Regions from separate parts of the Amycolatopsis sp. NPDC024027 genome, predicted to be linked through region 2. Evidence: riboswitches for the same ligand, from Rfam matches in the RefSeq annotation. Region 2 holds a riboswitch; the other holds the start of a gene.
What was found. A riboswitch is a leader RNA that binds a small molecule or an ion and turns the genes downstream of it on or off. The one in region 2 is predicted to bind S-adenosylhomocysteine.
Positions count from the first base shown of each region.

Region 1: it holds a riboswitch for S-adenosylhomocysteine, as region 2 does, so the genes downstream of both, ahcY (adenosylhomocysteinase) here and metH (methionine synthase) in region 2, are expected to answer to the same signal.

Region 1 covers NZ_JBEZYY010000019.1:101,470-116,240, forward strand. Annotated here, with positions in the region: gene AB0F52_RS36685 (ABC transporter ATP-binding protein) at 1-85, opposite strand, end outside; gene AB0F52_RS36690 (TetR/AcrR family transcriptional regulator) at 79-741, opposite strand; gene AB0F52_RS36695 (ATP-binding protein) at 1,133-2,443, shown strand; gene AB0F52_RS36700 (roadblock/LC7 domain-containing protein) at 2,440-2,877, shown strand; gene AB0F52_RS36705 (DUF742 domain-containing protein) at 2,967-3,335, shown strand; gene AB0F52_RS36710 (ATP/GTP-binding protein) at 3,310-3,936, shown strand; gene AB0F52_RS36715 (styrene monooxygenase/indole monooxygenase family protein) at 3,993-5,219, shown strand; gene AB0F52_RS36720 (Ku protein) at 5,295-6,161, shown strand; gene AB0F52_RS36725 (hypothetical protein) at 6,275-6,484, shown strand; gene AB0F52_RS36730 (metalloregulator ArsR/SmtB family transcription factor) at 6,769-7,098, shown strand; gene AB0F52_RS36735 (cation transporter) at 7,095-7,751, shown strand; gene AB0F52_RS36740 (hypothetical protein) at 7,780-7,935, opposite strand; gene ahcY (adenosylhomocysteinase) at 8,057-9,517, opposite strand; S-adenosyl-L-homocysteine riboswitch at 9,601-9,677, opposite strand; gene AB0F52_RS36750 (GNAT family N-acetyltransferase) at 9,709-10,194, opposite strand; gene AB0F52_RS36755 (hypothetical protein) at 10,191-10,454, opposite strand; gene AB0F52_RS36760 (diiron oxygenase) at 10,939-11,829, opposite strand; gene AB0F52_RS36765 (TetR/AcrR family transcriptional regulator) at 11,919-12,578, shown strand; gene AB0F52_RS36770 (DNA polymerase IV) at 12,575-13,600, opposite strand; gene AB0F52_RS36775 (DUF3040 domain-containing protein) at 13,707-13,970, opposite strand; gene AB0F52_RS36780 (cobalamin-independent methionine synthase II family protein) at 14,235-14,771, shown strand, end outside.
Region 2 covers NZ_JBEZYY010000019.1:200,929-215,699, forward strand. Annotated here, with positions in the region: gene AB0F52_RS37155 (cellulose-binding domain-containing protein) at 1-757, opposite strand, end outside; gene AB0F52_RS37160 (hypothetical protein) at 1,356-2,732, shown strand; gene AB0F52_RS37165 (AfsA-related hotdog domain-containing protein) at 2,765-3,565, shown strand; gene AB0F52_RS37170 (carboxymuconolactone decarboxylase family protein) at 3,606-4,421, shown strand; gene AB0F52_RS37175 (HAD family hydrolase) at 4,418-5,119, shown strand; gene AB0F52_RS37180 (NAD(P)-dependent alcohol dehydrogenase) at 5,148-6,149, shown strand; gene AB0F52_RS37185 (cellulose binding domain-containing protein) at 6,491-9,262, opposite strand; gene AB0F52_RS37190 (sugar porter family MFS transporter) at 9,563-10,963, shown strand; gene AB0F52_RS37195 (LLM class F420-dependent oxidoreductase) at 11,028-11,891, opposite strand; S-adenosyl-L-homocysteine riboswitch at 12,225-12,303, shown strand; gene metH (methionine synthase) at 12,318-14,771, shown strand, end outside.

The DNA of each region.
Region 1 (14,771 bases), 99 kb from region 2:
TCGTCTGCACGAGCTGCAGCAGGACGATCACCCACAGCGTCCCCCGGTACGGGCGCAGGTGAGTGCGCAGGAGCTTGACTAGCACAACGATTCCCCCAGTGGAGTGGTGGTGTTCGGGTCGGGTGTTCCTTCGGCGCCGCCGGTCAGCGTCGGCATCCCGGCGGCCAGCTCGTCCAGCAACCGCTCCAGGGTCGGCAGGAGCGGTTCGCCTTCGGTGAACCAGTTGACGAAGGCGACGCGGACGGCACTTTCCACCGAGGAGGCCATCAGCCGGCACAGCAGGTGGTCCACACCGCCCACCCGTTTCGCGATCGTTTCGGCGAGGACCCGCTCGACCGCCGCGTGGGCGTTGAGGAACTCGCCACGCAGCATGAGCTGGCCCATCAGCTCCCGGATACGCGCAACATACGCGCGATCCGGCTCGCCTTCACGTGAATATTGCTCCAGCACCGCCTGTTTGACGGACTCCCAGAGCGGCTCGCCCTCCGGCCGGTCGAGCAGGGCTTCGCGCATCCCCTCGTGGCGGTCGATGACCACCGAGCAGACCGCCTGCTCCTTGCTGGAAAAATAGTTGTTGAACGTGCGGGGGGAGACGCCCACCTCGGTGGCGATGTCCTCCACCCGGACGTTCTCCAGCCCCCGCTCCAGCGTGAGCCGCAGCGCGGCCTGCGCGAGCGCCCGGCGGGCTTCGCGCTTCTTCCGCTCCCGGAGGGTCAGCTTGGGTGGTTCTTCCGGCGGCATGAACGGAGTGTAGCGAAAAACTTGCGTGCCCCGCAAAAAACTGCGTGCCCCGCAATTTCCGGACGAATCGGGCACGACCTGGGATTTCGGGGCCAGGGCCTGCCTCAGCTGCGGGTACGGCCGCCGTGTGCGCTCTGTTGCGACCCGCAATTTGCAAAAATGAGCCGTATGGCCTAATCCACTGCGCTCACCAGCAGCGACGCTCCGGATTCATGATCACGCAGGGCGATCGTGCGGGGACCGGCTGTGGACATCCCACGAACCTTTCTGCTTGCATGTCCCGCATCGCCGCCGGGGGCGGCGCCAGCACGTTCGTTCGACCAGCCATCTGTTCGACCAGCCATCTGTTCAACCAGCACAGTCGCACCAGTCACGGAAGAAGTGGGACCACATGGCGAGCCGGGCCCGGGAACTCCTGGATCGATCACGCGTCCTGCTGGACCGTTCGCGCGTCGCCGCGGCGCAGTTCCTGACCGCGCCCCCGAAGCATCCCGGCTACGCGCCCCCGGCGGGACCGGCGTTCGTGGAGCTGACCCGGCCGGAGCCGGTGGCGGCGCCGTCGGGCGAAGGGGTGCTGGCCGAGATCTGCGCCAGCGTCGCCCTGCGTGACCTCAACCTCCTCGACCAGCTCCTCGCGCGGCTGGAAGAGCTGGAAGCGGGGGAGGAGGACCACCACCGCCTCGCCGAGCTCTACCAGCTCGACCACCTCGCCACGCGGCTGCGGCGCAACGCCGAGAACCTGCGGGTGCTCGCCGGGCAGGACACCGCCGACGACGCCGCCCGCGCGACCTCGGTGCTCGACCTCATGCGCGAGGCGATGTCGTCGATCAACCACTACGCCCGGATCACCATCGGCCGCGTGGTCAACCTCGGCGTCGTCGGCTTCGCCGCGGAAGACCTGGGCCGGGTGCTGGCCGAGTTGTTCGACAACGCCGCCAACCAGTCCTCGCCGAGCTCGCCGGTGCACGTCAGCGCGCACCTGACCGAGCAGGGCAGCGTGCTCGTCCGGATCGAGGACGAGGGCATCGGCATCCCGGCCGACCGCGTCGGGGACCTGAACGCGCGCCTGGCCGCGGGCGGTGACCTCGACGACGCCGCGGCGCGGCACATGGGGCTCGCCGTGGTCGCTCGCCTGGCCGCCCGGCACGGCGTCACGGTGCGGCTGGACCGGCGCAGCCCGCACGGCACGGTCGCCACCGTGCTGCTGCCCACCGGTGTCGTCACCGAGCTCGCCGAGCACGCGTGGTCGGGCACCCGGACCGTCTCCGGTCCGGGGGTTCGGGGAGTGGAGCCCCCGACGGGGGGCGGGGCCGCGGATGGCGATGTCACCGCCGAACCGGCCGAGGGCGGCCGCGAGCCGGCCACCGTCGGCGGGTTGCCGCGGCGGCGCGCCGGCACCTTCCCCCGGGAGACGCAGGAGCCGCCGGCGCCGCCGCGCAAGCCCAGCCCGCGGCCTCGCCCGATCACCGCGGGAACCGTCGGCGGGATCACGGCGAACGGCCTGCCGCGCCGCGTGCCCGGCAGCATCCGCGGGGCCGCCCCGGAACCACCGCCGCCACCGCCGCCCCCGGCCGGCGAAACCACCGCGAGCGGGCACGAGCGGCTGCTCGCCGACCTCGGTGCGTTCGCCGACGGCGAGCAGGCGGCGCTCGCCGAGAACCGCGCCCGCCAGGACGAGACGCCCGGAGGAACCGCCCGGTGAGCGCTCCCCACTCCGCCACGGCGAACTTCGCCTGGCTGCTCGACGACTTCGTGCGCAAGGTCCACGGCGTCAGCCACGCGCTGATCATGAGCGTGGACGGCTTTCCGCTCACCGCCTCGGACTCGGTCGGCGAGGCCGAGGCCGAACAGCTCGCGGCGATCGCCAGCGGCCTGCTTTCGTTGGCGGGCAACAGTGCGGCGCTGTTCGGGAAGGGCGCCTGCGAGCAGATCATCATCCGGCTCACCCACGGCTACTTCCTGTTCATGGGCATCGGTTCCGGTGCCGGGCTCGCGGTGCTGACCTCGGGCGAGGCGGACATGAAGGTGGTCGCCTACGAGATGACCCAGTTCATCACCAACGCCGGCCACGCGCTCACCCCCGAGGTGCGCGCGGAGCTGCGGCAGGTGCTGACCGCCCGCCGGCCCCGGATGTGATGCCCGTGCCTGACATGTCTTTCGGGGGTCCGGGTGGCGAAGCCCCCGGCCCGGGGCGGAGCCCCGGAACGCAACAGGATGTGATCGCCGTGTCCGAGAAGGACACCGCTTTGCCGCGCCGGAGCCGCCGGATCCGCGCGTACGCGCTCACCGGCGGCCGCACCGGCACGCGCCACCAGCTGCTGGTGGAGACGCTGATCTCGGTGCCGCGGTACGACCCCGCGCTGAGCGACTCGCTCATGCCGGAGTCGCGCTCGCTCTACGAACGCGCCCGGCTGCGCTGCTCGGTCGCCGAGCTGTCGGTCGGGCTGGACCTGCCGCTGGGCGTGGTGCGGGTGCTGCTGGGCGACCTCGCCACCCAGGGCGCGGTGTTCGTGCACCCCACCGCGCACGCCTACCACCACGACACCAACGTGCTCGAGAGGATCCTTGATGGGCTCAAGCGGCTCCCCGCCTGAGGGCGATCTGCTGACGATCTCCGCGAAGATCGTCGTCGCCGGGGGCTTCGGTGTCGGCAAGACCACGTTCGTCGGCGCGGTGTCGGAAGTGCCGCCGATGAGCAACGAGGCGTGGATGACCGAGGCCGGGGAGGGCATCGACGAGATCCCGCCCGGCGGCAAGTCGACCACGACCGTCGCCATGGACTTCGGCCGGATCACGCTGCGCCCGGACCTGCTGCTGTACCTGTTCGGCACGCCGGGGCAGGCGCGCTTCTGGTTCCTGTGGGACGACCTGAGCCGCGGCGCGCTCGGCGCGGTCGTGCTCGTCGACACCAGCCGGATCGACGAGTCGTTCGCGGCGATCAACTACTTCGAGAACGACTCGGAGCTGCCGTTCGTCGTGGCGGTCAACCAGTTCGAGGGCAAGCCGGTGCACGACCTCGACGAGGTGCGCGACGCCCTCGCCCTCGACCCTGCCGTCCCGCTGGTCACCTGTGATGCCCGTGATCGCGCGTCGACGATCGCCACCCTGACCGAACTGGTCGGTCACACGTTGTCACTGGCGGTGCTCTCCGGTCCGGTGGGCCGCGAGCTCGCCGGCAGCGCCCCGCACGCCTAACTCCCTGCATGTCTCAGCCCCGCACGTCCCAGTCCCCGGAAGGTGAAGAGCTCCCCATGCGCAAGGTCCTGGTCGTGGGCGCCGGGCAGTCCGGCCTGCAGCTGGCCTTCGGGCTGCAGGCGAAGGACTACGACGTCACCGTGATGTCCGCGCGGACGCCGGAGGAGATCCGGTCCGGGCGGGTGATGTCGACGCAGTGCATGTTCCACGACGCGCTGCAGCACGAGCGTGACCTCGGGATCAACCTGTGGGAAGCGGACACGGTCGACGTCGAGGGCCTCGGCGTCTCGGTGGCCGCGCCGGACGGCGGCCGCGCGCTCGACTGGTTCGCCGAACTCGACAAGCCCGCCCAGTCGGTCGACCAGCGGGTGAAGATGGCCGGCTGGCTGGAGCTGTTCGAAGACCGCGGCGGCAAGCTCGTCATCCACGGCGTGATGACGTCCGAGCTGGACGCGCTGTCCCGGCTGTACGACCTGGTGATCATCTCGGCCGGCAAGGGCGAGCTGGTCCAGCTGTTCGACCGCGTGCCCGAGCGCTCGCCGTTCACGCGGCCGATGCGCGCGCTTTCGCTGGTCTACGCCCACGGGGTGGGCCGGCGCCCGGAGCACCCGGACCAGGTGGGGGTGCGGTTCAACATCGTCCCCGGCGTCGGCGAGCTGTTCATGATCCCGGCGTACACGCTGAGCGGGAACTGCGACATCCTCTTCTTCGAAGGCGTGCCCGGCGGGCCCCTGGACTGCTTCGGCGACCACCCGGGTCCGGACGAGCACTTCGCGCGCGTGCTGGACCTGATGCGGCAGTTCGTGCCGTGGGAGTACGACCGCTGCCGCGACGCGGAGCTGACCGACGCCAAGGCGACCCTGGCCGGCGGGTACCCGCCGGTGGTCCGCCACCCGGTCGGCACCCTGCCCGGCGGGGCGATCGTGCTGGGCATGGCCGACGTCGTCGTGGCGAACGACCCGATCACCGGGCAGGGCTCGAACAACGCGAGCCACTGCGCGGCGACCTACCTCGACGCGATCGTCTCCCGCGGTGACCGGCCGTTCGACGCGGCGTGGATGGAAGCGACGTTCGAGCGCTACTGGGAGTACGCCCGGCACGTGACCGAATGGACGAACGCACTCCTCCTGCCGCCGCCCCCGCACGTGCTCCAGATCCTGGGCGTGGCCGGGCAGAACCCGGCGGTCGCCCGGCGGTTCGTGAACGGATTCGGCGATCCGACCGATTTCGAGCAGTGGTTCATGGATCCGGCGCTCTGGGAGAAATACCTGGCAGAGGTCTAGATCAGACTGTCGTCGAGGGACGATTCGGGCTACGGTTGTCACGTAGCGTGAAGGCGGACCTCGGAGGTACTGGGCATGCGGGCGATGTGGAAGGGCTCGGTGTCCTTCGGGCTGGTCAGCATTCCGATCCAGATGTACGCGGCGACCGAGAACAAGAACGTCTCCCTGCGCCAGGTGCACGAGGCCGACGGCGGCCGCATCCAGTACAAGCGGTTCTGCACGATCGACGGCCAGGAAGTGCCGTACGCCGAGATCGCCAAGGGCTACGAGCTGCCCGACGGCGAGATGGTGGTGATCACCGACGCGGAGATGGCGGAGCTGCCGCTGACCACCCAGCGCACGATCGACGTGCTGGAGTTCGTGCCGCTCGAATCGATCGACCCGATCCAGTACGACCGGACCTACTACCTGGAGCCGCAGAAGAACGCGGTCAAGCCGTACGTCGTGCTGCGGGACGCGCTGCACAAGTCGAGCCAGGTGGCCATCGCGAAGGTCGCGGTCCGGCAGCGGGAGAGCATGGCGGTGCTGCGTGTGCACGCCGACGTGCTGGTGATGACGACGATGCTGTGGCCGGACGAGGTCCGCGAGCCCGACTTCCCGTTCCTGCGCGACGACCCGCCGCAGATCCGGCCGCAGGAGCTCACCATGGCCGGGTCGCTGATCGACTCGCTGGCCGAGCCGGTGTTCGAGCCGGAGAAGTACCACGACCACTACCGCGAGGCCCTCGAGGAGATGATCGAGGCCAAGGTCACCGGCGACGAGACGACGAAGCCCGCCGCGGTCACCGCCAAGGCCGACGTCGTCGACCTGATGGCGGCGCTGCAGGCCAGTGTGGACGCCGCGAAGAAGTCTCGTCAGTCCTCTTCGGAGGCGTCCGAAGAGGACGGCAAACCGGCGAAGAAGAAGCCGGCGGCCCGCAAGCGGGCGCCGAAACCCGCCTGAGCCGCTCTCGGACGGGTGGTCGTGCCGACACGCCGCCCGGATACCGTGCCCGCGTGCCGCCCGGATTTACCTTGGGGTGCACGTCGTCCACGAGCGCGGAAAGGCGGCCGGTCATGGAGTGTGCTTCCTGTGGCGCCGGGATCGATCACTGCCACGGCACGCTCGGGGTCCACCCGGACGGTGGATTCGCCGAGTGCACCGATCCGGCCTGTGCGGACGGTGACCGCGTGCGGCACGGGCTGATCGTCGACTGCCGGGGCGTCGGCGGCGGGTGCGGCTGCGCCACCGCGCCGCGGAAAACCCTGCTGCACCAGGCTTCCTGAGCCTCCCGCCAGGATCCGTCCAGGCCTTCCCGGCCGGGTTCCGCACCGGGCGGGGAGGCCTGCACGGCGTTCGGATGGCGTCAAGACGGTGACACGATCGTGTATGCAGCTGTGTACAGCGGCTGGGCGATGTGCTAACACTAACGAGGTCCTTCGGCTCTCCCTCCCCCTCGGAGCCGGAGGACCCTTTCTTTTCCGGGTTTCCCGGTGTTCCGGGCGGCGCGGTGTCGCCGGTGGCGTCCGTCCGTTGTGGATACGTCAGTCGGGGCTGTACAGTTCACTGCATGGTGACCTGTGAGACGCGTGAGTCGGCGCTGGCCCGCATCGGGCGCGCGCTGGCGGACCCGACCCGCTGCCGGATCCTGACCTCGTTGCTCGAGGGGCCCGCCTACCCGGGCCGCTTGGCCGGGGAGCTGGGGCTGAGCCGGTCCAACGTCTCGAACCACCTGTCGTGCCTGCGCGGCTGCGGGCTCGTGGTGGCCGGCTACGAGGGTCGTCAGGTGCGGTACGAGATCGCCGACGAACACCTGGCCCGTGCGCTGCGGGAACTCGTCCAGGTCGTGCTGGCGGTCGAACCGCGGGCGGCCTGCGAAGACGACGTGGTGGCGCGATGACGCCGGAACCGGCCGCGGAGGCCTGCGCCGGTGGGTGCTGCGCACCGCCGGGGGCCGGGCCGGATCGCCGGGTGGGGCTGGTGCGGCGGGTCCGGCTGCTGGTGGCCGCGACCATCACCTACAACGTCGTCGAGGCCGTCGTCGCCCTGACGGCCGGCGCCGCGGCTTCGTCCGGGGCGCTGATCGGCTTCGGGCTGGATTCGGTGATCGAGGTCGCGTCGGCGGCCGCGGTCGCGTGGCAGTTTTCCGGCCGTGATCCCGACGCGCGGGAACGACGCGCGTTGAAAGCGATCGCGATTTCCTTCTTCGCGCTCGCGATTTACGTGACGGGGGAGGCTGCTGGTACGTTTTTAACCGGCGCTTCGCCGGAAACTTCGCGGACCGGAATCGTGCTCGCGGCCATTTCCCTCGTGGTGATGCCCGTGCTGTCGGGTGCGCAGCGCCGGGCCGGGCGGGAGCTGGGCTCCGCCAGTGCGGTGGCGGATTCGCGGCAGACTTTGCTCTGCGCTTACCTTTCCGCGGTCCTGCTGGCGGGGTTGCTGCTCAACGCCCTGCTCGGCTGGTGGTGGGCCGACCCCCTCGTCGCGCTCGCGATCGCCGGGGTGGCGGTGCAAGAAGGCCGAACGGCCTGGCGCGGCCAGCATTGCTGCTGACCGCGCCAGGCCGTGGCGAGTCTCGGGATCAGTACCAGTGCGCCCGGCCACCGATCCGGCGGCCGGTGCCGCCCAGGATGGCCAGTGCCACGCCGGCCACCGCGAGAATGATACCGATGGTGTACAGCACCGGGATGCCCACGATGAACCCGATGACAAGCAGAATCACACCGAGAATGATCACTTGACACACTCCTTCGCATGAGACCCGGCCCGGCTCCGTGCCGTCCGGGCGGATGCGCTCTCGACGGGAGGATGGCCAGTTTCCGGATAAACCAAACTACGGCGAATGGAGCAATCTTGGATCAGTACCGATAGTGATCGAGCTTGTACGGACCTTCGACGTCGACGCCGATGTACTCGGCCTGCGCCTTCGTGAGCCTGGTGAGCTTCACCCCGAGCGCGTCGAGGTGCAGGCGGGCCACCTTCTCGTCGAGGTGCTTCGGCAGCCGGTGGACGTCCGTGGCGTACTCGCCGGGCTTGGTGAACAGCTCGATCTGCGCGATCGCCTGGTTGGTGAACGAGTTCGACATCACGAAGGACGGGTGCCCGGTCGCGTTGCCCAGGTTCATCAGGCGCCCCTCGGACAGCACGATGATCGCGTGGCCGTCCGGGAACGTCCACTCGTGCACCTGCGGCTTGATCTCGTTCTTCACGACGCCCGGCAGCTTCGCCAGCCCGGCCATGTCGATCTCGTTGTCGAAGTGCCCGACGTTGGCGACGATCGCGTTGTGCTTCATCCGGCTCATCTGGCCGGCGGAGATGATGCCGAAGTTGCCGGTGGTGGTGATGAAGATGTCGGCCGTCTCGACGACGTCGTCGAGCTCGACGACGTCCAGCCCGTCCATCGCCGCCTGCAGCGCGCAGATCGGGTCGATCTCGGTGACCGCGACCCGGCCGCCCTGGCCGCGCAGCGCCTCCACCGCGCCCTTGCCGACGTCGCCGTAGCCGCAGACGACCACGCGCTTGCCGCCGATCATCACGTCGGTGGCCCGGTTCAGGCCGTCCACAAGGGAGTGCCGGATGCCGTACTTGTTGTCGAACTTGGACTTCGTCACCGAGTCGTTGACGTTCATCGCCGGGAAGAGCAGCTCGCCGTCCTTGGCGAGCTTGTAGAGCCGCTTGACGCCGTTGGTCGTCTCCTCGGTGACGCCGCGGATCTCCTTGGCCATGCGGGTGAAGCGGTCACCGTCGGCCGCCACGCTCGCGCGGAGGGTTTCGAGGACGATCCGGTACTCCTCCGGGTCCTCTTCGGACGGCTGCGGGACCGCGCCCGCCGCCTCGAACTCGACTCCCTTGTGGACGAGCAGCGTGGCGTCGCCGCCGTCGTCGAGGATCATGTTCGGGGACTGGCCGCCGGGGAAGGCGAAGAGCTGGTCGGTGCACCACCAGTACTCTTCGAGGGATTCGCCCTTCCACGCGAACACCGAGGTGCCCGCCGGGGCGTCGACGGTGCCTTGCGGGCCGACGACGACCGCGGCGGCGGCCTCGTCCTGGGTGGAGAAGATGTTGCAGGACACCCAGCGCACCTGCGCGCCGAGCGCCACCAGGGTCTCGATGAGCACGGCGGTCTGCACGGTCATGTGCAGCGACCCGGCGATGCGCGCGCCCTTCAGCGGCTGCGCGGCGGCGTACTCGCGGCGGATCGCCATCAGGCCGGGCATCTCGTGCTCGGCCAGCCGCAGCTGGGTGCGGCCGGCGTCGGCCAGTGCGAGGTCGGCCACGGCGAAGTCGAGGCCACCCGAGTTCTGCAGTTTGTCACTCATGTTTCGATGCACTCCGGAGTTCGTCGGCGAAACGCTCGGGAGGCAGCACGAAGTCCTTGCGGACAACGAGAAAGGCACCTCCCGCACGGGAGGCGCCCTTGGAGTCGTGTCACGGGCCGAGCGTGGCGGAAAGGATTCCGTCGCAGCGCCTCTCGGCCCGGAACCAGGATGGCAAAGCCGCGGCGAGGCTGTCAAGCGAGCGAGCGGGCCATGAGAACGTCGTCGACGTCGGTGTCGTCGATGCGAAATTCGCCCCGCAGCACGCCTTCCACGACGAACCCGCAGCGTTCGTAGACCCGGCGGGCGCCGGTGTTGTGACCCAGCACCCGCAGCGTCAGCTTGCGGGCGCCACGCTCCCGCGCTTCGGCCACGGCGGCGTCGACGAGCCGGCGCGCGATGCCGAGCCGCTGCCGCCGCGGGTCGACGGCGAGCCCGCCGATCACCCGGACGTGCCGGTGGGCGGGGATGCCGAACCCTTCGGCGAGCCGGACGTAGCCGGTCACCACGCCGTCCTGCTCGGCGACCAGGACGTCTTCGGGCCGGGCTGCCCCGTCGAAGAAGGGCGTGCCGGGTGGCGGCGGGGGAGCGGGGGACATGGCCGAGGTCCAGGTTCGCCGGTCGATCTCGGCGAGCGCGGCTTCGTCTTCGGGGCGGGCCAGGCGGATGGTGACGGTCACGCGAGCTCCCGCCAGGCCTGGTTCACGAGCGCGGCCAGTTCGCGCGGGTCGCGGTTGCCCTCGGAGCTCAGCGCCCGCAGCGTGACAGTCAGGGCGGGGCCGGTGCGCTGGCCGCTCGTGACGACCGACCGGGCCGGGTCCGGTGCCGAACCGGCCGGCGTGGGGTCGTTGTGCCGCAGGCACTGCACGTCGCCCAAGTGCACGAGTTCGGTGCTCGGCGCGGCCAGGCCGAGGGCTTCGGCGTCCTCGTACGGTGCCACGAGCTCCGGTGAGGGTGCCCGGACGGCGACCAGCTGGAGGCTGCGCTCCAGCCGGTCGTCCTGGTACTGCTGGACGACCGCGCCGGCCCCGCCGTAGGCCGTCGACGTGCGGGCCGCGGTTTCCCGATCGGTTTCCCGATCCGTTCGATCGTGGCCTGGCCCAGGGTCTTGTCGATCTTCGCGATCACGTCCTGGACCTTGCCCAGCCCGCCGAGAGCGGCCGGGGCGGTCAGCGGGCGGCTGCTCGGGCCGCCGAGCAGGGTCAGGACCAGCCACGGCACGCCGACCAGCACCGCGCCGGCGAGGAAGCCGAGCAGGCCGGTGACGGCCGGCCGGGCGAGGAGCGAGCGGCGGTGTGGAGCCGGAGTGTGGGCCCGTTGCCCGGGTGCGGGTTCGAGCGGGAAGTCCTGCGGGGAGTCCTCGGTCACCAGGGAATCCTGGCGGAATCCGGCATCCGGCGCGAAGGGAATTCTCCGGACGGCGTTCAGATGAGGTTCGCGCGCCGCCAGATGCCCTCGGAGCGGCCGCCGATCAGGCCCGCGTCGCGCAGGAACGGCACGATCTTCTCCGCCATCCAGCGGCGGGTCTCGTGGAAGTGCGGGTTCGCCAGCGCCGCCGCGCGGCCCTCCCGCGGGTCGATCCCGACGCTGCGGTAGATCCGCGCGTCGACCATGCTGTCGATCACGCCGAACGCGACCAGGGCGGTCCGCAGGCGGTGCCGCTGCAGGGCCGCCTTCGACAGCTTCGGCGTCTCGCGCAGCACTTCTTCCTTCGCGAACCGGACGTGCCGGGCCTCTTCGACCACGTGGATGCGGTTGACCGAGCGGATCAGCGGCTGGATGCCGTCGTCGTCCATCATCGACCGCTGGAGCCGGTCGGTGGTCTCCTCCGCGACCAGCACGCTGGCGAACATCGACGGGCCGGCGGCGGTCGCGCCGAACACCTTCGCGGCGCGGTGGACCACCTTGGGGACGCCGTACCGCGGGACGCCGAGCCGCTGCGCGGTGCGGGCGAACATCACCGAGTGCCGCGTCTCGTCGCCGATCTCGGTCATCGCGTACTGCGCGTGCTCGGTGCGCGCGTCCAGGTCGAAGACGTACCGGGCGAGCAGCTGCATCAGGACGATCTCGAACCACAGGCCGACGCTCATGATGCTGGCGATCTCGTGCTTGGACAGCTCGATCCGCTGCTCCGGCGTCAGCTTCGCCCAGAGGTCCGTGCCGTAGAGGGAGACGCGCTCGAGCGGCATGTACGCCTTGCCCTCGGCGAGCGGCGCGTCCCAGTCGATGTCGACGTGCGGGTCGTAGCTGTTCTTCGCCGAGCTCTTGAGCAGGCGAGCCGCGGTGACGTCCCGGTCCTGGGCCTCGACGCCCATGGCGGCCTCCGAAGAAAGTAGGGGGTACGCGATGTACTAGCTACTTCGGGAGCGTACACCGCCCGGCGGCGCGTGAGTAGGCTTTCGCCGTGACCAAGGTCGACGGACGGGCGACGCGCTGGGCGGGCCAGCAGGAACGGCGGCGCGCGGAGTTCGTCGACGCCGCACTGGCCGCCATCGCCGAGCACGGCCCGGACGTGTCCACCGAGCAGATCGCCGAACGCGCGGGCGTCGCGCGCACGCGCCTGTACCGGCACTTCGACGGCGCGGAAGACCTCCGGCGGGCGATCGCCCAGCGGGCGGCCGAGCTGGTGACGGCCGACCTGGCGCCGCTCTGGCACCCCGAGGGCTCACCGAACGAGATGATCTCCACGGTGATCTCGACGCACCTGCGCTGGCTGACCGAGCACGCCCACCTGCACCGCTACCTGGCCCGCGCGCAGCCGGCCGCCGCGGACGACCGCCCGGACGTCCGCGGCGCGATCGCCCGCCACCTCAGCCGGCTGTTCACCGGCTACCTGACGGCGCTCGGGCTGGACCCGGCCCCGGCGGACACCATCGCGTTCGGCCTGGTCGGCTACGTCGAATCGGCGACGACCCGCTGGCTCGACCACCCGGGCGCGCTGAGCCTGCCCCAGCTGACCGCCCAGCTCACCGGCACGATCTGGGCGATGCTGGACCACACCCTGCGAGCGGGCGGTGTCGAGCTGGACCCGGACCGGCCGCTGCCGCTGCCGGAGGGGCTCTAGTCCTCGCGCGGGAATTCGGCCCGCACGCCCAGCAGCCGGACCGCCCGGGTCAGCTCGAACATCCCGAGCACCTCCCGCGCCGCGCGGTCGAGCGCGGCCGCGTCCGACGTCGGTTCCGGCAGCGTGATGCTGTGCGTGTGGGTCAGGAACGGCACGAACCGCACCTTGACCGCGACCCGCGCCGCCGGGCGGCCCTCGTCGAGGACGTCCTGGGCGACGCGCTTGGCCAGTGCCGTGACCTCGGCCGCCACCTCCGCCGGGTCCGTCAGGTCGCGCTGGAACGTCGTTTCGCGGCTGCGGGAGCGGGCCACCCACGGGGTCGCGCTCACCTCGGCGTCGCTGATGCCGCCGCCGAGCAGCCGCAGCCACGGGCCGGTCTTCGGGCCGAACCGCGCGGCGAGCTCCGCCGCGTCGGCCCCGGCCAGGTCCAGGACCGTCGTGATGCCCAGCTCGGCGAGCTTCTTCGCCGTCTTGCCGCCGATGCCCCACAGCGCGTCGGTCGGGCGGGTGGCCATCACCTCCCACCAGTTCTCCCGCGTCAGCCGGTAGATCCCGCCCGGCTTGCCGAACCCGGTGGCGAGCTTGGCCCGCAGCTTGTTGTCCCCGATCCCGACCGCGCACGACAGGCCCGTCTCGCGCGCCACCGCCTCCTTGATCGCGGCGGCCAGCGCCTCGGGGTCGGCCGTCTCAGCGCCGACGAACGCCTCGTCCCAGCCCAGCACCTCGACCACGACCGGCAGCTCCCGGACCGCGGCCATCACGCGCGCCGACACCTCGAGGTAGGCGTCCGGGTCGCTGGGCAGGAAGACGGCGTCCGGGCAGCGCTTGGCGGCGATCCGCAGCGGCATGCCGGACTGGACGCCGAACTCGCGGGCCTCGTACGACGCCGTCGCGACGACGGCTCGCTCGGTGGGGTCGCCGTTGCCGCCGACCACGACGGGCTTCCCGCGCAGCTCGGGGTGGCGGGCGACCTCGACCGCGGCGATGAACTGGTCGAGGTCGACGTGCAGGACCCACTTCACCCCGCCCAGTCTGCCTCAGAACCTTATTCAGCCGTCGGCCGGCGCGAGTGTCACCACAGGTGGGCGGCCTGCGGCCCGTAGCGCCGTCCTGACCAGAATAAGGTTCTCAGATCCGGTGCCGCGCCACGTGGGTCCAGACGGTGGCGGTGAGCGCGATGATCCCGCACAGCGTCACGCCCGGGTCGGGCAGCACCAGGCCCAGGACCAGCAGCGTCACGGCGGTGATGTCGAAGAAGATCAGGACGGCGCTCCGGAGCCCGCGCGACTTCGGGCGCCGGCCGTCGCGCAACGCGGCAGCCAGATCCGGATCACTGAGCTCCAGGCTGCGCTCGATCTTCTCGAGCTCGGTGCGGTCGTGGTGACTGAGCATCGGGCCTCCTTCGGCGCCGAACCCGCCGTATCGCCGTAGCGAATACCCAATCGTCCTCCCGGCGAACCGCCAAACGCCTTCTTGTTTCGTGCTTTTCTCTGGTCCGACCGGGTGATCCGCGCTCTGTGACCGGCTCCGGCCACGTTAAGTTGCCCCGAGAACGTCGCCGGTCACGGCCCGGACGGCGGGTGGGGGCGGCCGGGTGGCCAGGTCCTGCCGTCGTGCCGGTGGCCGGCCGGCCCTGTCAACCAGCCGGAGGACTTCATGACCCTGCCCACCGAACCGATCGGCAGCATCCCGCGTCCCGCCTACCTCGTCGAAGGCCTCGGCGAATTCGCCGCGGGCCGGCTCGACGCCGCCGCGCTCGCCGAACTCGAGAGCCGGGCGCTGGCCGACACCATCCGCCGGTTCGAGGAAACCGGCTCGCCGGTGCTGACGGACGGAGAACAGGGCAAGCCGAGCTTCGCGACGTACCCGCTGGCCGGGCTGGAAGCCCTGGCGCCCGACGGCGTCGTCATCCCGTTCGCCGACGGGCACACCCGGCAGCTGCCGCGGCTGACCGCCGGCCCGTTCCGCTACGCGACGCACGCCGGCTCGTACCTGACGCGCGCGAAAACGCTTACCGAGCGGCCCGTCAAGCAGGCGGTGATCGCCGCGTCCGCGCTCTCGCTGATCTACCCCGGCGACGGCATCGAGGGGTACTCGCAGGAGCAGTTCGTCGCCGACCTGGTGAACGAGGCCGAGGCGGACATCCGGGGCAGCCTCGACGCGGGCGCGGACAGCGTGCAGATCGACTTCACC
Region 2 (14,771 bases):
TCGTGTGCCGGACCCAGAACCGGCCGAAGAGGTGGCTCGAGCCGACGCCGGTGAGGCTGGTGCCGAGGAAGGCGTGGTTGCAGTAGCCGCCCTGGCCGGCGACCTTGACCGAGCGGCCACCCGAGTGCGCGACCGAGGTGTCGACGGCGACCGTGCCGGTGCCCGTGCAGTTGGCCGCGCCGACGGTCCAGCGGCCGCCCGGGGTGCTGCCGGTCTGCTGCTCGAAGTCGTCGCAGATCGCGGCGCTCGCGCAGCCGGCGGGCGGCGGCCCGGACGTCGTGGTGGTCGGGGTGGTGGGCGTCGTCGGTGTCGTCGGCGTCGTGGGGGTGGTCGGCGTGGTCGAGGTCGGGGGCGCGGGGTCGCCGCACGAGACGCCGTTGAGCGCGAAGTCCGTGGGCGGGTCGTTCGTCCCGCTGTAGGTGCCCTGGAGGCCGAAGGAAACCGAGCCGCCGGCCGGCAGCGCGCCGTTGTAGGACAGGCTCTGCGCGGTGACCGCGGTCCCGCTCTGGCGGACGGTGGCGTTCCACGCGGACGTGACGGACTGGTTCCCGGCGTAGTGCCAGGTGAGCGTCCAGGAGGAGACCGCGGTGGCGCCGTTGGTCACCGTGAGGTCGGCGGTGTACCCGGACTGCCACTGGTTGACGCGGTAGGCGACCGAGCACGCGGGCGCGGCGGCGGCCGGACCGGCCACGACGATCGCGGTGGTGCCCGCCGCGGCGAGGCAGAGCGCGGCCAGTGCGCCGGCGGTCCTGTTCATGGGATGGCTCCTCCGGGGACGCGGACAGGGGCGCCGTGGCCTGCACCACGACGCCCCTGGGTGGTGGCCGCGTTCTGGCGAGGCGACCTGGCATGGGAGCGCTTCCAGCCGCGGGAAAGGTAACCCCGGTGTGTCGCGCTTGTAAAGAGGGACCCGGACGCGGGCCCATCCGGTGGTCCGTTTTCCGCAGCCGGTGCGCCCGGCCTCGCCACTGAACGCTCCTGAACGGCCGAACTCGTTGGGGTGCAGGACATGTCCCGGTCGCAGTGCGCCACCGGTCCACGGGCCGGGACGCCGCCGTTGGGGTGGATTCCGAAAAATCCTTCCCAAGATCGCGAACGGACGTCGGAGGCCGGAATTGGGAGCGCTCTCAGTCAGGGGGCGAGGGCTTGCCCGGCGGAATCCTTGTTGCGTACTCAACTTCTCGGAAATCACCCGGTTCCCGCCGGCGTGACGAACTGGGCCGCCGCCGTCACGCTGCGGTAGGGTCGACCTGGGGAGCCCCCGTACTCCGGAAATCGTTGGATGAACGATGAGTCGACAGGCCAAACCAGGGAGCAAGCCCTACCGAGCACAACTGCGGGACAGGCTGACCGCGTTGGGTTTTCCCGAGGAGGCGATCCCGGCCCAGGTGGCGAAGAACCTGATCGTCGAGTGCCGGATCCCGCCGCGCACCGCGTGGCGGCTGGCGTCCGAGCTCTCCCTGGACGTCGCGGCGCACCAGTACAACGCCGTCACCGGAGACCCCCGGGCGGGCATGCGAGGTACCCGGATCTGGGAGTACGAGCAGTGGCCCGACCGCGGGGTCCGGCCCACCGTCGCGGCGCTGCGGGTGCTGGCCAAGGTCTACGGCACCGGCTGGAAGTGCCTGCTGGGCCTGCGTGATCTCGAGCAGCTGCCGGCCAAGGACCTCGCCGAGTACCACGCCGATCCGGAGCCCGCGGTCGTCGCGGCCTCCGAGCCCGCGTCGCCGCCGGCACGCATCGCGGCCCGGGCGGACGAGGAGATCGGTGCCGGCGCCCTCGGCGACGCCATGCTGCTCACCAACACCAACGTGGACGACGCCCAGCTCGACGACCTGTGGGCGGACCTCGACTTCCTCGGCGGCGCCTACACGCGCATGGCGCCCGACTCGATCCTCGGCCAGCTCGCGGTGATCGCCGACCGGACCGCGTTCCTGCTGAAGGGGCGTCAGCGGCCGAAGCAGACGCAGGACCTCCTGCTCGTCGGGGCCAAGTCGAGCGCGATGATGGCCTGGATCGCCGGGGACCTGGGCCGGTACCGGCTCTCGCGCGAACTCAATTCCGCCGCCTGGCTCTACACCCAGTACGCCGACGACTTCCTCGCCCGGCGCTGGGTGCGCACGTCCCAGGCCCGCGTGGCGTTCTGGGCCGGGAACGGCATCGAGTCCGCTAAGCTCGCCGCCGACGGGCTCAACTACCAAGTGGGCGGGCGCCTCACGGACGCCCCGCTCATCCTCGCCGAGGCGCGCGGCTGGTCGTCGGTGCGGGCGGAGCGGCAGGTGCTGGACGCGATCGCGCGCTGGACGGCCATCGAGGACCCGGACCTGGGGGCCGGCGGGGAGGACAGCTTCTTCAACATCACGAAGGACCGGCGGCACTACATGGCGGGCAACGCACTGCTTTCGGTCGGCCAGGCCTCGACCGCGCTGCGCGAGTTCTCCACCGCGCGCGAAGCCTTCGAAAAGCTGTCGACGGAAAACCGCTGGGAAGCCATGGATCCGATGATCCGGATCGACACGGGCCGCGCCCACCTGCGGCTCGACGACCTCGACGGCGCCGCCGCGCAGGTCGGACCGCTGCTGGAGGCGGGGGTGGGCAAGCAGCCGGACATGGTGCGCGCCATGCTGAAGCTGATGGTCACCGAGCTGGCCGCGCCGCGCTGGCGGTCGGCCACGACGGCCCGCACCATCGCCGAAGCACTCCTGGACGCCCACGCTTCGGCGCGGCCGTGACGCCAGACCCGACCCGGACGGAGGCGCCCGAGGTGGCACCGCACGACGTCTCGTGCCCGATGACCCCGTGCGCGGCCTGGGCGTTCGAGGGGCACACCCGGCGTGACGTCGTCGTGGTGGCCGACCGCTTCGCGCAGTTCGCCCGGGAGGACCGGGTGTTCACGCTGTCGGGTCTGCTGGCCCTGCTCGGCCCCGGCGGTCCGGTGGTACCGGGCTGCCACTGGATCGTCCACTTCGGCCAGGGCATCGATGCGACCGACGCCGAGCTGCTCGAAACCGCTTGCGAGAAGAGCGAAGGAACGGCGTGCCTCGCGGACCCGGCGATGTTCCGGCGGCCGTCCGAACCACCCGTCGTCGTCCACAAGGACCGGCCGGAGAACGTCCTGCTCGCCGGCGTGCACAGCCCGGCCCCCACGCACTGCCGGGCCGAGCTGCGGATCCACCGCGACAACGAGCTGGTCCTCGACCACCACACCGGCGAGCACGTGCAGGGCATCGTGATCATCGAGGCGATGCGGCAGATCTGCATCGCGCAGTTCGAGACCGCGATCCGCCCCGGGCTCTCCCCGGTGGCCTACGCCGGGGTGTGGAAACGGATCGACCTGTCCTTCCAGGACTTCCTGTTCCCGCTGCCGGCCACGGTCGAGTCGCTGATCGTCGAATCCGACCTCGGCCGGGACACCCACCTCAAGTTCCGCGCCACGACGTCGGTGCGCCAGCAGGGGCGCACCGTGGCCACCGCCGGCATCGAGTACTCGATGATCGCCCAGGGGCGCGTCGGCACCCTCGAACGCCGCAAGGCCGGCCAGGCCACCCGGGCCTACCTCGGCTGAGCCGCGGCCGGCCCCGAACCGGAAGGGAAACCACTCCACGATGTCCGACCTGCAGCAGCAGGACCGCTCCGCGTCCTTCGCCCAGGGCCTGAAACTCATCCAGCAGCTCGGCGGGGCCGACCGGCCGGCCGTGCTGGACCTGTTCGAGAGCATCGGGGAGGCCGAGTTCGGCGAGCAGTGCGTCGGGTTCATCTACGGCGACGTCTACCACCGGCCCGGCCTGCCGCTGCCGGAGCGGCAGCTGGCGACCGTCGCCGCGCTCACCGCCCTCGGCTACGCCGGTTCGCAGCTGCAGTTCCACGCCAAGGCCGCACTCAACGTCGGCTGCACCCGCCGTCAGCTGATCGAGGCCGTGATCCACGTCAGCTCGTTCGCCGGGTTCCCGGCCACGCTCAACGCCCTGACGGCGCTGAAGGCGGCCTTCGCGGGGCTGCCCGACGAGGAGCCGGCACCGGCCGAAGAGGCCGCCGAAGTGCCGTGGGCGGGCATCGAGGACCGCTACGAGCGCGGCCTGGCGGCGATGCGGGCCGTCGACGGCGAGGCGGGGGAGAAGGTCGCCGCGGGACTGCGGGACATCGCCCCGGACCTGGCCGCCTACATCGTCGAATTCACCTTCGGCGAGATCTACACCCGGCCGCACCTGAGCCTGCGCCACCGCGAGATCGTCACGATCGCCGCCTGCGTCGCCCTGGGCACCGCGCTGCCGCAGCTGAAGGTGCACATCCACGGGCTGCTCAACGTCGGCGGCACCGAGCAGGAGGCCGTGGAAACCGTGCTGCACCTGGCGTTCTACTGCGGCTTCCCGGCCGCGCTCAACGCCATCGCGGCCGCGCGGGAAGTGTTCGCACAGCGGTGAGCCGGTTCGAAAAGCTGCGCGTGGTCGCGCTCGACTGCGACGGCGTGCTCATCGACGACACCTACCTGGCCATGATCGCCCGGTTCGTCACCGAGCACGGCGGGCGCTACGACGCCGCGGCCGAGCGGGACGTCATCGGGTTGCGCGACATCGTCGTCGCCGAAAAGATCACCCGCCTCTGCGGTCTGGACCAGCCGGCCGAGCAGACGCTGAAGCAGCTGTGGGCCGCGCGGCAGGACTACCTGGCCGAGCACCCGATCCGGGTGGCCGAAGGCGCGCGGGACTGCCTGGAGGCGCTGGCGAAGCTCCCCGCGCGGCTGGTCTGCTACGGCGGCCGGACCCGCGAGCACACCTTCGACCGGTACCTGGGTGACTTCGCGGACCTCCTCGATCCCGAGGTGGGCTACGTGAGCATCAACGAGCACCGCCCGGGCGTCGACCACATCACGCGGACCGTGCTCGGCGTCGCCTTCGACGAAATCGTGTTCGTCGACGACGTCAGCCGGGTCGCCGAGGACGCCCGCGCGCACGGCGCCGGGTTCGTCGGGTTCCCGTCGAGCCCCGCCCACGCGCGGCAGCGGGAGTTCATGGCCGCCCGCGGCGTCCGCCACTTCGCCACGTCGCTCGCCGGACTCACCCCGGAACTGCTGGCGACCGTCGACGGCGAGCTCGCGGCTTCGACACACTGGCCGCGTTGAGGAGTGTCCCCGACCTCTTGGAGCTGCTGTGAAGTTCTTTTCCCTGCCCCGCCCCGGCGCCGGGCTCGTCCTGGGCGAGCGGGACGTTCCCGAGCCCGGTCCCGGCCAGGTCCTGGTCCGGCTGCGCGGGTGGGCGGTCAACGCCCGTGACCTGATGATCCTCAAGGGGTTCTACCCGAAGCCGGTGAAGCCCGACGTGATCCCGCTGTCCGACGGCGCGGGCGAGGTCGTCGCGGTCGGGGCCGGGGTGCGGGCCTGGACCACGGGTGACCGGGTGGCGGCGACGTACTTCCCGGACTGGCTGGCCGGTCCCGGCACGCCGGAGAAGACCGCGGACGACCTGGGCAGCACGCTCGACGGCGTGCTCGCGGAGTACGCCGTCTTCGCCGAGGACGCCCTGGTCGCGGTGCCCGCGCACCTCGACTACGCCGAAGCCGCCACGCTGCCCAGCGCCGGCGTGACGGCCTGGCGTGCCGTCGTCGAGGAAGGCCGGCTGACGCCGGGGCAGACCGTGCTCACCCTCGGCAGCGGCGGCCTGTCCACGTTCGCCCTGCAGTTCGCCGCGCTCGGCGGCGCCCACGTCATCTCGACGTCCGGCTCGGACGAGAAGCTCGAGCGGCTGCGCGCGCTCGGGGCGGCCGAGACGCTCAACCACGCGACCACCCCGGAGTGGGGAGCCGCGGTGGCCGATCTGACCGGCGGCGGTGTCGACCACGTCGTCGACGTCGGGGGCGGTGGCACGATCGGCCAGTCGATGCTCGCCGCGCGGTACGGCGGGCACGTCAGCGTCGCCGGCGTCCTGACCCACGAAGGCGCCGCCGACCCGATCCTGGTGCTGGTCAAGCAGCTGACCCTGCGCGGCCTCACGAACGCCTCCCGCGAGACGTTCCGGGCGATGAACCGGGCGATCGAGCGGACCGGCCTGAAGCCGGTGATCGACCGCCGGTACGCCTTCGACGAGGTGGCCGAGGCGCTCAAGCACCTGGAGTCCCGGACCCACGTCGGGAAGGTCGTGCTGGAGAGTGCCTGAGCCGCCGCTGTCCGCCGGGTAACTTTTGCCCGCCCGGGTGGGTATTTTCGGTACCTCTTCAGCGTGTTTTCGCAGCTCAGCAGGGTTGTGAACCGCCGAAAAAGTCCCCTTTGGGCAGGAATGGCGGCTGCCGTCGGCACCGGGAAGAGTGGACCTCACCGGGGACGTCGCCCCGAGCAGGCTGCGGCTGCTCGGGCGGAGGCCCCGGACTGGGGGCGCGGGGAGGGGGTTTCAACCGCCTGGGGGTGGGTTGAAACCCCCTTCCCGCCCGCGTTCCCCAAGGTCGCGAATGACTCATTCGGGACCTTGGCGGTCCCGAATGAGTCATTCGCGGCACCTGCTCAGGACGTCGTGCAGGCCTTCCCGTTGAGCGAGATCGCCGCGGGCTTGCCGTTCGTCGTCCCCGCCGTCCCGGTGAACCCGAACTCCGCGCTCCCGCCCGCGGGGATGGTCTTGTTCCAGCCCGCGTCCAGCGCCGTCACCGCCGCGCCGCTCTGGGTGACCTGCGCGTTCCACGCCTGCGTCACCCGCTGCCCGTCGGCGTAGGTCCACGTGACGGTCCACCCGGTCACCGCGGCGGTGCCGGTGTTGCCCACCTTCACCGAGGCCTGGAACCCGCCCTGCCAGTGGTTGGTGATCGTGTAGGCCGCGGTGCAGGACCCCGACGGCACCGGCGTGGTGGTCGTCGTGGGCGTGGTGGTGGTCGTCGGAGTCGTGGTCGTCGGGGTCGTGGTGGTGGTCGGCGTGGTGCTCGTCGGCGGCGGTGGCTCGCTGCCCCCGGACTCGCCCACGATCACGCCGCGGCCGTTCGTGCCCACGTACACCCGGCCGTACACGCGCGGATCGCCGGTCAGCGCCGCCCCGATGTTGCCGTACTGGTGCCGGTCGTCGTTGATCCGCGTCCACGAAGCTCCCGCGTCGTCCGAGCGGAAGATCCCGCGCACCCCGCCGACGCCGGCGATCGTGTACAACGCCGCATACGTGCGGCCGGGCGCGGCCTTGCCGAACCCGATGTTGTCGGCTTCGGCGACGTTCGCCAGTTTCGTGAAGGACGCTCCGGAATCGGTGGAGTGCCACAGGCCGTACGCCGTACCGGAGCCGCCGGCCAGCCAGACGTCCCCGGCCACGCCCGGCATCGCCTTGAAGTGCACGGAGCCGGCGGGCAGCCCGGTGGCCGCGGTCGCGGTGAAGTTCGCGCCGCCGTCGGTGCTGACGTAGAACTTGCCCGCCGCGAACCCGTAGAACCGCTTCGGGTCGACCCGGTCGGACTCGACCACCGCGCCGGCCGGGAGGCCCGCCGACGCCGTCCACGACGAGCCGAAGCCGACGGAGTAGCTGACGTTCGCGCCGTCCGGGCTCCAGACGAACCGGCTGCCGTCGGCGGCCGCGGCCACCGTGCCGCCGCTGGCGTTCCCGCCCGGCTCCGCGCCCTGGAACCAGTTCTTCCCGCCGTCGGTGGAGAAGGCGATCCGGTTGTCGTTCGGCCGCGCGGACCGGTCGAGCGTGCCGGCGCGCACGATCGTCGCCGGGTTCAGTTCGGCGTAGTCGAGGCTGGTGGTCGTGGTGAACACCGGCTGCGTGAACATGGTGGCCGGAACCGCGTCGAGGCTGTCGTGCCGGAACCCGCCGATGTCACCGAGGCCGGACAGCAGGGGAGCGCCCGAGGGCGGGCTGATCAGGTCGAGCACCGCGGTCTCTTCGAGGCCGCCGACGACCGGCTTGATCGTGATCTTCCCGCCGCTGTCCCACTTCGTGAGGTCGGACGTGCCGTAGATCGTCGCGCCGGTGCCGTACAGCAGGTGGTTCGAGTCGAAGGGGTCGATCTCCACCGACTCGGTCATCCAGCCGAGCTTGGGCGAGGGCACCGGGGGAGCGGCTTGGACGCCGAAGGTCAGCCACGGCACCGAGGAGACGTCCTGCGTGTAGCGCAGCGACCGGTCGGGGTAGCTCGAGAAGTCCCAGATCCGGGTCCAGGTGGCACCGCCGTCGGTGCTGCGGAAGAAGATCACGTCCGGCCACCACGACACCTGCGTGGCCACCATCAGCGTGTTCGGGTGCTGCCGGTCGATCGTCAGCCCGCTGTAGCCGAAGTAGTCGTCGGAACTGTCGGACGGGATCGGGCTGATCCGCGTCCAGGTGCCGGTCTTCGTGGCGTACTTCCAGACGTCGCCTTTCGCGCCGTCGTAGGGGCCGCCGGTGTCGCTGGTCGCGAGGTAGAGGTAGCCGCCGGCCGGGTCGACGACGCCCTTGTGCGCCAGGAACCCGGTGGGCTGACCGGCCAGCCGCGCCCACGTCGTGCCGCCGTCGGTGCTGCGGTAGACGGTGTTCTGCTTGTCCGCGACACCGGCGTAGATCGTCTGTGTGGTGCTCCCGCGGGTGCCGGTGGACGGGTCGAACGTCACCCAGGTGACGCCCTCGTTGTCGCTGGAGTAGCCCGTCGTGTCGCTCGGGTCGGGCGCGTAGTTGCCCGGGTTGGGGAAGCTGGTCACCTTCGCCCAGGTGACGCCGGAGTCCGTGCTGCGCCACAGCCCGTTCCCGCTCGGCGCGCCGAGGTAGAGGACGCTGTTGCGGTTCGGGTCGATCGCCAGCCGCTCGCCCATGCCGCGGCCGGGCATGTTGCCGCCGAGCTTGAACGGCAAGGCGGCCGCCTGCCAGGTGGCGCCGCGGTCGGCCGAGCGCAGGATGGCGCCGTTGTTCGGGTCCCAGCTGTTGGTGTACATCCCGGCGGCGACGTAGACGCGGTTCGGGTCGACCGCGTCGGTGGCGAGGCTGACGACGCCGTTGTGCCCCCAGTCGGTCCAGCCGACCGAGTCCAGCAGCGGGAGCCAGCGGCCGGTGGCGGTGTTCCACCGGTACGCCCCGCCGATGTCGGTGCGGGCGTAGACCAGCCCGGGTTCGGTCTGGTTGAAGACGATCCCGGGGACGAACCCGCCGCCGGCGATCTCGGCGTTGCGCCACGTCGTGGTGGCGGCCGCCGGTGCGGCGGGGGAGGCCGGGGCGCCCGCGACGACCGCGACGGCGGCGGGCACGAGAACGGCGAGCGCGCCGGCGAGCAGCCGTCTCGCTGACCGGAACCCGACGGGGGAACGAGTTTCTGGCACGACGTTGTGCACCTCTGCCTCCACACTCTGGGAGCGCTTCCAGAGGGACGGTAAACCAGTGTTCGGAGCGTTGTAAAGCGTTCGACGATTTCGGCGATCCGCACTGTCCACAGTGGAGCAGTGGTGGGGCGGGGCCAGGCTTCGCGTTCGATGTGTGTCGGTTTTGTCGGAATCACATACATGAATGACGATCAGGTGTCTGAATTGTTATCGCGGATCTTCTTGCCCGCCATTTTCCGGCGTGTGAGTGTGGTGGCCGCTGGCTGGACTGGACCTACGCTCGACTGCACTCAAGAAAGAGGCGACCCGGCAATGACCGATCAGTCAAGTACACAGACAGCATCGGCACGGCACATCGGCCGAACAACGTTGTACTTCTTCGGCGCGCTCGGCGGCATCCTCTTCGGCTACGACCTCGGCGTGATCTCCGGGGTGCTCCCGTTCATCGGGAAACTGTGGGCGCTGACCAGCTGGGACAAGGGCGTGATCACCGCCAGCCTGTCGGTCGGTGCGATCGTCGGCGCGCTGTTGTCCAGCCGCACCAACGAAGCCCTCGGCCGGCGCCGCACGATCATGGTCGCCGCGGGCATCGTCATCGTGGGCACGCTGGCGGCGAGCTTCTCGCCGACGTTCCTGCTGCTGGTGCTCTCGCGCCTGATCATCGGGCTGGGCATCGGGCTTTCGTCGTCGACCGTCCCGACCTACCTGTCCGAACTGGCCCCGGCGAAGTGGCGGGGCGCGATGGGGGCGCTCAACCAGATCTTCATCGTGCTGGGCATCCTGATCGCGTTCCTGGTCAGCTACTGGCTCGGGCCGATCTCGGCGTGGCGCTGGATGTTCGCCGGCGCGATCGTGCCCGCGGTGATCCTGCTCATCGGGCTGGTGTTCCTGCCGGAGACGCCGCGCTGGCTGGTCAAGAACGGCCAGGAGGACGAGGCGCGGCGGGTGCTGGCCAGCGCGCACGGCAGCACCGTGAACCTGGACGAGGAGATCGCGACCATCCACGAGGTCATCCGGCTCGACACCGAGGAGAAGCCGCGCATCCGCGACCTGTTCTCCGGCTTCGTGCGGCCGATGATCGTCGTGGCGCTGCTGCTCGCGATCGGCCAGCAGTTCAGCGGCGTCAACGCGATCAACGCCTACTTCCCGACGATGCTGATCGGCCTCGGCTTCGCCACCCAGGCGGCGCTGCTGTCCGGCGTGCTGCTGGGCGTGACGAAGTTCCTGTTCACCGCGTGGGTCGTGTTCGTGGTGGACCGCTGGGGCCGCAAGCCGCTGCTGCTCATCGGCAACGTCATCATGGTGGTGACGCTGGTGGCGGCCGGCCTGGTCGTGCTGAACGTCCACGACACCGGCACGCGCGGCCTGCTGATGCTGGTGATGATGGTGCTCTACCTGGTCGGGTACGAACTGGGCTGGGGCGCGGTCGTCTGGGTGATGATGTCCGAGGTGTTCCCGCTGAAGTACCGGGCGACGGGCATGGGCGTCAGTAGTGTGGTCCTGTGGGCGGCGACGGGGATCGTGAGCGCGGTGTTCCCGATCATCTCCGACCCGAAGTCCCTCGGCATCGGCGGCTCGATGTTCCTGTTCGCCGGGGTGAACGTGGTGCTGTTCGTGCTCACCAAGTGGCTGGTCCCGGAGACCAAGGGCCGCAGCCTGGAGCAGATCGAACTCGACCTGCGGGCGCGTCAGGGCGTCGCGGCCAAGAGCTGACCCCGGGGGGTCGCTGCAGTGAATGACTCATTCCTGTCGTCTGACGACAGGAATGAGTCATTCACTACGTTCGGGAGTGGGTCGGGACCAAGCCGAGCTTGCCCGCCAGCCGCCCGATCCAGGCTTCGACCTCGTCCGGCGCGCGGTCGGGGAGGCCGAAGATCGTCTCGGTCACGCCCAGGGAATCCAGGTGTGCCAGGCGTTCCGGGTCCGGCCGCTCGCCGAGCGCGTAGATCAGCGGAGCACCTTCGCGCCCTTCGGCGCCCCAGATCTCCTTGAGCAGCGCCACGTGCCCGTCCAGGTCGGTGTCGGCCGGCGTGGTGAGCCAGCCGTCCGCGTGGCGGGCGATCCAGCGGAACGTCTTCTCGGTCGGGCCCGCGCCGAGCACCACCGGGATGTGCGCCTGGACCGGCTTCGGCCAGGCCCAGCTCGGCCCGAAGGAGACGAACTCCCCGTCGTAGGCGGCTTCCTCCTGCGTCCACAGTGCACTCATCGCCTCGAGGTACTCGCGCAGCGCGGTGCGGCGGCGGTTCCCGGGCACGCCGTGGTCGGTCAGCTCGTCGACGTTCCAGCCGAAGCCGGCGCCGAGGGTGACCCGGCCGCCGGAGAGGTGGTCGAGGCTGGCGATCGTCTTGGCGAGGGTGATCGGGTCGCTCTCCACCGGCAGGGCCACGGCGGTCGAGAGCCGGATGCGCGAAGTGACCGAGGCCGCCGTCGCCAGCGCGACCCACGGGTCGAGCGTGCGGCTGTAGCGGTCGTCGGGCAGCGACGCGTCCCCGGTGCGCGGGTGCGGTGACTCGCGCTTCACCGGGATGTGGGTGTGTTCGGGGACGTAGAAGGTCGAGAACCCCGCGGCTTCCGCGGCGCGCGCCGCGGCCGCCGGGGTGATCCCCCGGTCGCTGGTGAACAGCACTGTTCCGTAGTCCACCCGGGGGAGCGTATTAGAACGTGTTTCAGTTTTCAAGCCGGCTCGGGAGTACGAAAAGTGATGACGACAACCGCGGAGAGTAACATTGTGCGCCGATCGAGCGATGGTGGAAGTGGTCCGGGTGAGCAGGCAGGGAGCAGAGTGCCGCCCGCCGGGTGCGGCATGGTGGACGGATCCGAAACGATCGCGACGAGGAGGCAGCGTGGCCAGTACATTCCTTTGTGGACAGACAGTGCCCCGGTTCGCGCTGTCCCGGTTCGCGCAGTCCCAGTCCGTGGACGCGCCGGCGGGGCGGGATGGCGTGCGCGGGCCCGGTTCCGATACCGTGGACCACAGGCCGAGAGGCGCTGCAACGGACCACGGGGTCCGCCACGCTCGGCCGGGAATGACCAACCAAGGGCGCCTCCCGATCGAGGGAGGCTGCCGGTGAACACCCCGCACGAGTCCACGGCGTTCGGCTCGACCGTACGCCTGCGCGAGCTGCTCGATCAGCGCGTGGCCATCTTGGACGGCGCTTGGGGCACCATGCTGCAGGGTGCCGGGCTGACCCCGGCCGACTACCGCGGCGATCGCTTCGGCGACCACACCCACGACGTCACCGGCGACCCCGACCTGCTGAACCTCACCCGCCCGGACGTCATCCTCGACGTCCACCGCCAGTACCTGGCCGCGGGCGCGGACATCACCACGACCAACACCTTCACCGCGACCAGCATCGGCCAAGCCGACTACGGCCTGCAGGCGTACGTCCACGAGATGAACGTCCGCGGCGCGCAGCTGGCCCGCCAGGCCGCCGACGACGCAGGTGGCAAGTTCGTCGCCGGGTCGATCGGCCCGCTCAACGTCACCCTCAGCCTGTCGCCCAAGGTCGACGACCCGGCGTACCGGGCCGTCACGTTCGAGCAGGTCAAGGCGGCCTACGCCGAGCAGATCGCCGGCCTGGCCGAAGGCGGCGTCGACCTGCTGCTGATCGAGACCATCTTCGACACGCTGAACTGCAAGGCCGCGATCGCCGCCGCCCGCGAGGTCGCCCCGCACCTGCCGCTGTGGATCTCCGTGACCATCGTGGACCTGAGCGGCCGGACGCTGTCGGGGCAGACCGTCGAGGCGTTCTGGAGCTCCATCGAGCACGCGAAACCGCTGGTCGTCGGGGTGAACTGCTCGCTGGGCGCCGAGGAGATGCGCCCGCACGTCGAGGAGCTCTCGCGGATCGCCGGCACCTACGTCGCCTGCCACCCCAACGCCGGGCTGCCGAACGCGTTCGGCGGCTACGACCAGACGCCCGAGGAGACCGCCGGGCTGATCGGCGGGTTCGCCCGCGACGGCCTGGTCAACCTGGTCGGCGGCTGTTGCGGCACCACCCCGGAGCACATCGCGAAGATCGCCGAGGCGGCGAAGGCCGTCGGGCCGCGGGAGGTGCCGGCACCGCCCACGCACATGCGCTTCAGCGGCCTCGAGCCGTTCGCCATCGGCGCCGACACCGGGTTCGTCATGATCGGCGAGCGCACCAACGTCACCGGCTCCAAGCGGTTCCGGCGGCTCATCGAATCCGGCGACCACCAGGGCGCCGTCGACGTCGCGCTGGAGCAGGTCCGCGGCGGGGCCAACCTGCTCGACGTCAACATGGACGCCGACCTGCTCGAATCCGAGCAGGCGATGACCACCTTCCTCAACCTGATCGCCACCGAGCCCGAGGTGGCCCGGATCCCGGTGATGGTCGACAGCTCCAAGTGGAGCGTGCTCGAAGCCGGGCTGCGCTGCCTTCAGGGCAAGGGCGTGGTCAACTCGATCAGCCTCAAGGAGGGCGAGGAGCCGTTCCTCGCCCAGGCCCGCACGATCCGGAACTACGGCGCCGGCGTCGTCGTGATGGCCTTCGACGAACAGGGCCAGGCCGACACCGCCGACCGCAAGGTGGAGATCTGCGGCCGCGCGTACGACCTGCTGACGCAGAAGGCGGGCTTCGCGGGCGAGGACATCATCTTCGACCCCAACGTCCTCGCCGTCGCCACCGGCATCTCCGAGCACAACGGCTACGCCAAGGCCTTCATCGAGGCGCTGCCCCGGATCAAGGAGCGCTGCCCCGGCGCGCGGACCAGCGGCGGCATCTCGAACCTGTCGTTCTCCTTCCGCGGCAACGACGTGGTGCGCGAGGCCATGCACTCGGCGTTCCTCTTCTACGCCGTCCAGGCCGGCCTCGACATGGGCATCGTCAACGCCGGCCAGCTCGCCGTCTACGAAGACATCCCCAAGGACCTCCTCGAACTGGTCGAGGACGTGCTCTTCGACCGGCGCGAAGACGCCACCGACCGCCTTGTCAGCTTCGCGGAGAACGTCAAGGGCAGCGGCACCAAGCGCGTCGTGGACCTGTCGTGGCGCGAAGGCACCGTGGCCGAGCGGCTGTCGCACGCCCTCGTGCACGGCATCGTCGACTACATCGAGGAAGACACCGAAGAGGCGCGCTTGACGATGGCGCGGCCCCTCGAGGTCATCGAAGGCCCGCTGATGGACGGCATGAAGATCGTCGGAGACCTGTTCGGCTCCGGCAAGATGTTCCTGCCGCAGGTGGTCAAGAGCGCGCGCGTGATGAAGCGGTCCGTCGCCTACCTCGAACCCTTCATGGAGGCCGAGAAGGAGGAGGCCCGGCTCGCGGGCCGCGCCGCCGTGTCGAACGGCCAGGGCAAGGTCGTGCTCGCCACGGTCAAGGGCGACGTCCACGACATCGGCAAGAACATCGTCGGCGTGGTGCTGGGCTGCAACAACTACGAGGTGATCGACCTCGGGGTGATGGTGCCGGCGGCGAAGATCCTCGACACCGCGGTCACCGAGGGCGCCGACGCGGTCGGGCTGTCCGGGCTGATCACGCCGTCGCTCGACGAGATG